3 regions of the Cohnella abietis genome follow, and region 2 is predicted to be linked to each of the others. Evidence: predicted binding sites of a transcription regulator. Region 2 holds the regulator's gene; each other region holds the start of a gene.
The links. Region 2 encodes NrdR, which represses ribonucleotide reductase genes. Its sites were predicted from a motif close to AACACNATATATNGTGTT; they were not measured.
Positions count from the first base shown of each region.

Region 1: nrdI (class Ib ribonucleoside-diphosphate reductase assembly flavoprotein NrdI) is a predicted target of NrdR. The motif match lies at 1,325-1,342, and genes of this name have one in related genera.
Region 3: KCTCHS21_RS11430 (adenosylcobalamin-dependent ribonucleoside-diphosphate reductase) is a predicted target of NrdR. The motif match lies at 1,673-1,690, and genes of this name have one in related genera.

Region 1 is NZ_AP019400.1:2,052,869-2,056,152, forward strand. Features, by position in the region: gene KCTCHS21_RS08470 (putative bifunctional diguanylate cyclase/phosphodiesterase) at 1-1,212, shown strand, start outside; gene nrdI (class Ib ribonucleoside-diphosphate reductase assembly flavoprotein NrdI) at 1,401-1,760, shown strand; gene nrdE (class 1b ribonucleoside-diphosphate reductase subunit alpha) at 1,747-3,284, shown strand, end outside.
Region 2 is NZ_AP019400.1:4,814,730-4,818,013, reverse strand. Features, by position in the region: gene coaE (dephospho-CoA kinase) at 1-181, shown strand, start outside; gene KCTCHS21_RS21220 (lytic transglycosylase domain-containing protein) at 178-747, shown strand; gene KCTCHS21_RS21215 (alpha/beta-type small acid-soluble spore protein) at 846-1,064, opposite strand; gene nrdR (transcriptional regulator NrdR) at 1,177-1,638, shown strand; tRNA gene KCTCHS21_RS21205 (tRNA-Ala) at 1,952-2,027, shown strand; tRNA gene KCTCHS21_RS21200 (tRNA-Lys) at 2,038-2,113, shown strand; gene KCTCHS21_RS21195 (DUF4825 domain-containing protein) at 2,414-3,284, shown strand, end outside.
Region 3 is NZ_AP019400.1:2,717,615-2,720,898, reverse strand. Features, by position in the region: gene KCTCHS21_RS11430 (adenosylcobalamin-dependent ribonucleoside-diphosphate reductase) at 1-1,564, opposite strand, end outside; gene KCTCHS21_RS11425 (DEAD/DEAH box helicase) at 2,084-3,284, shown strand, end outside.

The DNA.
Region 1 (3,284 bases), 2.8 Mb from region 2:
CTTGCGGTATGCTATATGGACGTAGATCGGTTTAAACTAGTTAATGCTTCATTTGGGAGAGATTTTGGAGATATGCTGCTACTGCAAATTGCGGAGCGGCTGACAAGATGCTTGCCAGAGCCTGGTGACCTCGCTCGTATGGAAGGCGATGAATTCGCCGCATGCCTAGATCATCTCGAGGATAGTGAAGATGTGAATAGACGTCTGGATGCGATGATGTCTGTTCTGGAGGAGCCGTTTGAATTGAGCGGCATTCCGGTTCATATCACGGTAAGCTTTGGGGTTGCTGTGAGCGAGGGTGCCTCGGCGGATGCAGGAACCTTATTGAAGAGAGCGGATACGGCATTACATCGGGTTAAAGAAAATGGTAAGAACAACTATATGCTGCATTCAGATGATATGGATAATATTGCACTGCACAAGCTGACGATTCAACATGAGATGAGACGTGCCCTTGCGAACAATGAATTCATACTCTATTATCAGCCTCAATATGATTTGGCTTCTGGTCAGATCGTAGGGTTGGAGGCGTTAATTCGTTGGATGCATCCAGAGCGCGGTCTCGTTCCACCTGGAGAGTTCATCCCCGCTGCAGAAGAGAGTGGCATTATTGTTCCGCTCGGCAACTGGGTCATCGAGGAAGCGTGCAGGCAGAATAAGGCTTGGCAGGATGCGGGTATGCCTTGTATACCGGTGTCTGTTAATTTGTCCTTCCGGCAATTTACCGAGCTCAATTTAACAGGTAAAGTAGCCAGTATTTTAGAGAAGACAGGCTTGAAGGCCCGTTATTTGGAAATTGAAATTACTGAGAGCATGACGATGGACGTCGAACGCGCATCTAAATGTTTAAAGGAATTGACGGAGCTTGGAGTAAACATTAGCATTGATGATTTTGGAACGGGATATAGCTCCTTTCATTACCTGAAGAGCTTACCGATCGCACGTCTCAAGATAGATCGTTCCTTTGTTAGACATATTCAGCAGGATACTAATGATGCAGCTATTGTGGCGGCCATTATTGCAATGGCACATAATCTACAATTACAGGTTATCGCCGAGGGAGTAGAAACACAGGATCAGTTACATTTCTTGCGTTCTCATCGTTGCGACGAGATGCAGGGTTATTATGGAAGCCCGCCGCTTTCAAGCGCGAATGTGCTGGAATTGCTCCAAGAGAAATTAAACCGTCCGGCTCTTCCTACGTATCATTGAATTTAATCTAAAAGGTAAATCTATCAGAGAAGACTGCTACAGCAGTCTTCTTTTTAGTTGCCAAAAAGTCAATAGATAAAGTTTTTATTTTTAATGCTCTTTATCATTGACACACACAATATATTGATATAAATTGAATCTTAAAACTATACATATTGTGTTAAAGCATTGAGAGGAGAAATGCATGTATGCTAATTGCATATGATTCCAAGACAGGAAATGTACGGAGGTTCATAGACAAATTAAAGCTTCCGTCGATCCAAATCGAGGAAACCCTCAATGTTGATCAGTCATTCATTCTAGTTACATATACAACTGGTTTCGGACAAGTCCCGGACAAGGTAGTGTCCTTCTTGAAACGGAATCATGAGAAAATGCGGGGAGTATCCGCGAGCGGGAATCGTAACTGGGGAGATGGATTCGCTCTTAGCGCTGATCGTATAGCAGAAATGTACGGTGTACCCGTGATTAGTAAATTCGAGTTGTCCGGTACTACACGGGACGTAGAAAGATTTGTACAGGAGGTGCGCGCAGTTGCGTCACATTGAACTTAATAACTTATTAATGCAAAAAGATCCAGAAGGCTTCTTCCAACTAGATAAGGATATTGAAGCGGTTAAAGAATTTATGGAAGACGTCTACAGCAAGAGCATCCCATTCGCAACATCCAACGAGAAGGTCCATTACATGGTGGATAACAATTTTTACGAGGATGTATTTAAACTATATAGCGAGCAAGAAGTCGATGAGATATATGACATCACCTATAGTTATAACTTCGAATTTAAGTCATATATGGCAGCTTCCAAGTTTTATACGGATTATGCTGTAAAGACTGACGATAAATCGCAATACCTGGAGCATTTTGCAGATAGAGTGGCTATTGTGTCACTTCATCTAGCAAGGGGAGACCGTGCAATTGCTCGTTCGCTAGCTTCATCAATGATGGAACAGCGGTTACAGCCCGCAACTCCAACCTTCCTTAATGCAGGTAAGAGCAGACGTGGTGAGATGGTGTCTTGCTTCCTGTTAGAGGTTGATGATTCCTTGAATTCCATCAACTATGGAGTTGGAACGTGCATGCAGCTGTCTAAGATCGGCGGAGGCGTGGCTGTGAACCTGTCTAAGCTTCGCGGACGTGGAGAGTCGATCAAAGGAGTGGAGGGCGCAGCGAAGGGTATTATGCCCGTCCTGAAGCTCATGGAGGATGCCTTCTCGTATGCCGATCAGATGGGACAACGTAAAGGCTCTGGCGCAGGCTACTACAACATCTTCGGTTGGGATGTTATGGAGTTTCTGGACAGCAAGAAAATTAATGCCGATGAGAAAACACGCCTAAAAACTTTGTCGATCGGACTCATCGTTCCTGATAAGTTCTATGAGCTAGCTGAGAAGAACGAGCCGTTATATGTGTTCGCACCTTACACTGTGTACAAGGCTTACGGAGAGCACTTGGACGATTTGAACATAGATGAAATGTATGATCAGCTGCTTGCTGACGATCGTGTGAAGAAGAAAGTCATTATGAGTGCGCGTGACATGCTTGGCAAGATTGCTACGACCCAATTGGAGTCCGGCTATCCTTACATCATGAACAAGTCCAATGCCAACAGAGCTCATGCTTTGAAGGACATCGGAAGCGTCAAAATGTCGAATCTTTGCACAGAAATTTTCCAACTACAAGAAACGTCGGATATTGGCGATTATAACGAGCCAGACACGATCCGTAGAGATATTAGCTGTAATCTTGCTTCCTTGAACATCGCGAATGTTATGGGACTACGCAAGATTAAAGAATCGGTACATGAAGGCATTGTTGCATTAACAGCAGTTAGCGATATGACTACAGTTGCTAACGCTCCTGGCGTAGCTAAAGCGAACGCAGAGCTGCATTCGGTAGGCCTTGGCGCGATGAACCTGCATGGTTATCTGGCTAAGAACAAGATTGCTTATGAAAGCCCAGAGGCACGTGATTTCGTTCGTACCTTCTTCATGATGATGAATTTCCATTCGTTGGAGAAAAGCTCAGACATCTCTCGCGTTACTGGCGTTACCTTCCAAGGCTTTGAACG
Region 2 (3,284 bases):
GCTTCAGCGCCTAATTGAGCGGGACAAGCTAACGACAGATGAAGCACAAAGGCGATTAGACGCACAGATGGATATAGAGGAAAAAAGACTTCGGGCTGATATTCTCATCGACAATAGTGGCAGTCTCGTAAGCACTGAGCAGCAAATCGAGCGCTATTGGCGAGAAAAGGGGCTTGGATGACGAAAAGATTTAAGCGGAAAAGAGTGGTTTTGCCTCTAATTCTCATTATTCTTGGTATGCTCTTTGTGGAATCGGACTGGCTGGGACGCTGGATTTATCCGATTTCGTATAAGGAGGAGATCAAGCAAAGTGCAACGAAATATGAATTAGATCCTTTGTTAATTGCTGCTATTATAAGGGTGGAATCAAATTTTAAGCTAGATGCTGTTTCGCGCAAAGGGGCTATCGGCATTATGCAAATTATGCCAGCCACAGCGGAATGGATATTGAAGCAGGATGATTTCGGTAATATGATGGCTAGCAATGCCGGTAAGGAGGCAAATACCGGTATTAGTTTGGGGTCTTGGTATGTAAAGGATCTCAAACGCCAATTTGACGGTAAATTGATTGTTTCTCTCGCAGCATACAATGCAGGTCCTGGTAAAGTGCGGCAATGGCTGGAAAAAGGGGTCTGGAACGGTGAAGAACAAACTTTAAAGGATATTCCATACGGAGAGACTAGACATTACGTTCAACGTGTGATGTATTATTATAAGAAGTATCAGAAGGTTTATGGAACGCTGTAAAGAGTAGCTGACAATGTGTCCGAATATAAGGAAGAGGAAGCCTTGAAGCATAAGCTTCAAAGCTCCCCGGTATTTAGTGCCTTCAGATGGTTCTTGGTTTATTTGCCAGCAAGTTGTTGCTCAGCAATTTGTACCAAATGGCGGGTGATGTATCCACCGATAGAACCGTTTTCTTTAGTAGTCATGTTCCCCTGATATCCATCTTGTGGGATGGCGATACCAAGCTCTTGTGCTACTTCGTATTTCAGTTGGTTCAAACCTGCGTTTGCTTGGGGAACGAGCAATGTATTGCTGTTGTTGTTTTGTCCGGATGCCATTATTGTTCACCTCCTTGCGGTTGGTAACTGTATTATGTGCTTTATTTTTCTGTTCATGTAAGGGAAGGTTTGGAAATTAAAATAAAGCTGTGTAGGAGGCGACATCGACGCCATGAAATGTCCATATTGTGATTACAGTGGAACGAAGGTTTTAGATTCACGCCCGGCTAATGACAACAAGTCGATCCGCCGTCGCCGGGAATGTGAGAAGTGCAGCCGCAGATTTACTACGTTTGAGACTGTTGAGGAAACTCCGCTTATTGTCATTAAGAAGGATGGTAGCCGTGAGGAGTTTAGTCGGGACAAGGTATTGCGCGGATTGTTACGTGCATGTGAGAAGCGTCCAGTATCGGTAGGCCAGCTGGAGGTCATTGTCTCGGATGTGGAGCGGGAAGTCCGCAATACCGCTCAGGCAGAGGTAGAGAGCCGTATCATTGGCGAGCTATTGATGGAGCATATTTATACAGTTGATGAGGTGGCCTATGTCCGCTTTGCTTCGGTATATCGGCATTTCAAAGACATCAACATGTTCCTTAAGGAATTAAATGGGCTTATGAATAAGCACGGGATTTGATGATGAGCTTGGAAATGCTAGGTGAAAGTAGAATCCGGACATGCTGCTTGAAAGTAGAGTCCGGAGTGCTGGTTGAGCCTGGAGAGTTTGGATTGCTGGACGGAAACAGAGTATGGAATGGTTGGTTGACGTGCAGAGTGTGAAATGTTGAATGGGAAAAAAGTTCGGAAAGTTTATACGTTTGTCCTGCAAATATAAGTATGTAAAAATAATGTGTATTCACCCATTGACATCTTTGTCCCTTCCATGATAGAATAATTTCTGTTGTCTTACATGGAAGTCTACATGAAAGCATCAGGTATATTATGGTCCCGGGCCCTTAGCTCAGCTGGGAGAGCGCTTCGCTGGCAGCGAAGAGGTCAGCGGTTCGATCCCGCTAGGGTCCACCAATTATAATTTGGGTTCTTAGCTCAGTTGGTAGAGCAGTTGACTCTTAATCATCTGGTCGAGGGTTCGAGTCCCTCAGAACCCACCAGTCTTAAATTCCCAAGCGGCAGCGATGCCGCTTTTTTGTTTGTTTCATCCTCGTTTCTCGAAATATTTGTACATCCACTACACCAGCGACGAATATACCTCTGTTGCTCGAAAATAAACTCAAACCACCAGCGCTAAAATTAGCTAATAGAGGATGGAGCGGCTATTCCTAAAACCCGCTTAATTTCATTAATTTAACATATATTACTTGGTTTTATAGACACATGGAGTGGAAAATATGTAAACTAGAATTAGTTTGTATTAGTTGTCTGGAGCGACAAGTGAGGAGTAACTAATAGCTATGAAGAAATCACACAAAAAAAATAGAATGATTATAGTGGCTTCCGTTGTGCTTGTTCTTGTTGTTGGTTGTGGAGTGTTGCTTGCAAACGGCGGATTTACTATATTTGGCGATAAGACAGCTACTGAGAACACATATACTAAAACATACGCCGGTTATAATCTAGATAAAATGGCAATGAACAGAACCTCTTATGTAGGCAATGCTTCTAAAGTGTCACACCTTGTTATGCAATTACCTGAGCCAGATAGCTATTATAAACAGCAATATATCCATCTACAAACCGAACAGAAGCCTTATGGCCTAACAGTGTTCTATGAGCCTACAGCAACCGAAGCTAGTAATAGCCTGTCTCGACCAGATCATCAGCAGAATTTAGAGCTAGCAAATATTAACTATAAAAACGCACTTGTACTATTCGCGATGATCGATAATGTGGATGAGATTTCATTTGCTTTTCGAAATACGTCTTCGACAGGTCAACTGGATCAGTCTGCATATGATATTCAACTTCAGTATCTTCGATCCGATATCGCTAAACAATTGGATATAACTATGCTCAGTAAAAATGTTGAACAGCTTGGTAAACTACTTGAGAATTGGAAACCAGTAGCTGTAGGGAGTGAGTCGGCAGGTAGCCATCCCGAGCCAGCCATAGAGGTAGCAGAAACATCTCCTGATCCGGATCAACTAAATGAGCAGATCGTGAACCATGCTAATGAAATATCACCAGATGGCAAATTCCTTATTGAAGCTTTCGGAGAAAACAGCAATGTTTCTTCTGGGGGGAATAATCCAGCGGAAGGTATACGGCTTCTGGATGTAGCTTCGCAAAAAGTACTATGGTCGATGACGCCAGGCTACTATCTTC
Region 3 (3,284 bases), 2.1 Mb from region 2:
TTCCCGTAGAGCCAGTAGGCGCTTGAGTAATCACGGTAACATTACGCATGCCTCGATTAGAGATTGCTTCTCCTACTTCGGGAAACTCTTCGACCATATTTTTCATAAAACCACTTTGCAAGAACAGCTCTGAATCAAACGCAGGGAATGATCCCTTCTCTGCCGCAATTTCAGTCGATGCGAGATAGGCCTCTCGCGCTAGGAAGCCATACAGCTTGTCTAGGAAAGTCATACTTTCCGGGCTGCCGTAACGTATTTCAAGACGAATCATCAATTCAGCAAGCCCCATCGTACCTAAGCCTATCCGCCGCTCGTTCTTCTGGTTCTTCTCATTTTCCGGAAAATGATAGGGAGTAGTATCAATAACGTTATCTAAGAAACGTGTAGAATAATGAACAACGCGAGACAATTCATCCCATGCTACATCATGTGTTTCCTCATCATAGAACTTGGACAAATTAATCGCAGACAGATTACATACTCCCCATGCTGGCAGTCCTTGCTCACCGCAAGGATTTGTACAAATAATGGGGTTGAAGTACCAGCTATTGGACATTTGGTTGTAATACTCCATGAACACAACACCAGGCTCAGCAGACTTCCAAGCGCCCTCGATAATGCTTTGCCAAACATCATGAGCACGAACCGTACGATAGTGGATCACGTTTTTGCCGAGCTTTTTCCACTTATCCAAGTCGCCATCCCACAAAGCATCGTACTCGGAATCACTGGAATCTGGGAAAACAAGCTCCCAATCTGCATCCTCTTTGACCGCCTTCATGAAGGCATTACTAACGCAAACAGACAGATTAGCATTCGTGACCTGCCCCATCGTCTGTTTAACCGTGATGAAATCCTCAACATCCGGATGCCAATCGTTAATCATAAGCATTAATGCTCCGCGACGACTTCCTCCTTGTTCAATCAAGCCTGTCGTATAGCTAAACAACCCGCCCCAAGAAACCGCGCCACTGGATGAACCATTTACACCTTTGACGATCGCACGTCGAGGACGCAAGGAGGACAGGTTAATACCTACTCCACCGCCACGCGCCATTATTTCTGTCATTTCAGTTAATGTCTGCATGATACCGCCACGGCTATCATGAGGAGACGGGATAACATAACAATTAAATAACGTCAGCTCTTCGCTAGCTCCTGCGCCCGCAGCTATACGCCCGCCCGGTACAAGCTTCCAATCGTCTAATAGCCAACGGAATTTATCAGCCCATTCCTTTTTCTTCACATCTGATTGCTCCACGGATGATACTGCACTAGCGAGCCGCGCCCACATTTCCTTCGGTGTTTTCTCTATCGTTAAAGTCAGCTTCTCCACTGTAGATTGCACTAACTCACCGTTACGGAGCTTTACAGTTACTTTGTTCCCATCACGCTGAACGATTTCTCCAACATCCTTGGTCGGAAATTTAGGATCATCCTTCGTAAGAACAAGGACAACATCACCGACTTTAGCTTCGTTCGTATCCGCGTTTTTCCAAGCATAACGGTCCAGAAATATTTTCTCACTCAAGCCCTCTAATGGTCTCGTCCGTGTTGTCTTCAAATCCGGTTCACCCTCCCGAACTTCTAATTATTAAGGCATTCCCAGTCATTCGTTGCATCTCATACCACAAGTCAATTATACAACATATCGTATATGTAATCCATCAACAATACCATATATGGTTTATCCGCCTTTGTTCTTTCATTATGAATCGTCTATAAATATATGTTCAAGGTTGACCTAGCCCGATAAGAATCCCCTGCTTTCCTCGATCAGGTTTCGAATCTCTTCCGATTGCTCATACTATGGAATGGACGCTTACCATTCGTTACATTACCCTGCGAAACTTCATCCATTCCTATTCAGAGGGATCAAGTTAACGCCCAGGAGGACCTAAAGTTGCAAACCCCTTTCTCATCTCCAGCGGGAGATCCATCTGGCGCAGCTGCGGCCGCACCCGCTATTCCATTAACATCTGAGCCGCCATTAGCACCTGAAATCGAGGAAGCGGCCTTCGTTCCCTTCAAAGCTAGCTTTTCAACCGACCCAGCCCCGCGCAAGCTCCATCCGTTAGTAGAGATGCATGTAGATCGTGGAGCATTCGAAGAGCTGGAACGCCGTGTGGAGCGCAATGGTCCTTGGGATGACTGGTCCTTATATCAGCTCTCTTATGAAGCAGAGGAAGCTTCTCTTGTTTCTGATTTCCATGCCCTGCAATGCCTAACCCTATTGCCGCATTTTGATCCGTTGCCTCATCAAGTAGATACCGCTCGCAGAGTTCTTCATGAGATGAGAGGACGCGCCATTCTTGCTGACGAGGTTGGTCTAGGAAAGACAATTGAAGCTGGCCTTATTCTGAAGGAATATCTTATCCGTGGCTTGGTCAAAAAAGTGCTCATCCTCGTTCCCGCTTCTCTCGTTCTGCAATGGGTTCGAGAGCTTAATAGCAAATTTGACATTCCAGCCGTCGCACAGAAAAAAGCCTACACCTGGAACAACGATATAGTTGTCGCTTCAATGGACACCGCCAAACGTGATCCGCACCGCGCAATGCTGCTTGATAACGAATTCGACCTACTGATTGTAGATGAGGCTCACAAGCTTAAGAATAAGAAGACAGGTAACTATCAGTTCATTAATGAGCTACGCAAAAAATACTGTCTCCTGCTGACCGCTACCCCCGTTCAGAACGACATGTCAGAGCTTTATAACTTGGTTACTTTGCTTAAGCCAGGTCAGCTAGGTGGCGAAGGCGATTTCGCAACTAATTTTGTCGCGGATCGCAGAGTTCCTAAAAATGAAGCCCAGCTTCACGAAGCCATTGGCCAAGTTATGATCCGCAATCGCCGCAGTGATGGTGGCGTTGAGTTCACGAAGCGTATCGTTACGAATGTTCCTCTTCGCCTTTCCTCTGAGGAAATGGCCCTATACGAAGGGGTTAACGAGTATGTCCGCAAGAATGCGTCCTCAGAAGGCGGGGACCTGACTAGTATGCTGTCTCTCGTTACGCTACAGCGTGAAGTCTGCTCTAGCCGAGATGCCGTCTTCCTTACCCTCATTAACTTAGACAAAAAAATGGCTGAGGACTCTCCACTCCGGCCTCGAATATTGCAGCTAGTAGAACTCATTCGCAATATTAAAGCGAATACGAAAGCAGAAAAAACAATGGAGCTCATACGCAGCATCGACGATAAAGTTATTATTTTCACCGAATATCGCGCAACGCAGGATTACTTAATCCGATTTTTCAAAGAGCATGATCTGTATGCTGTCCCTTATC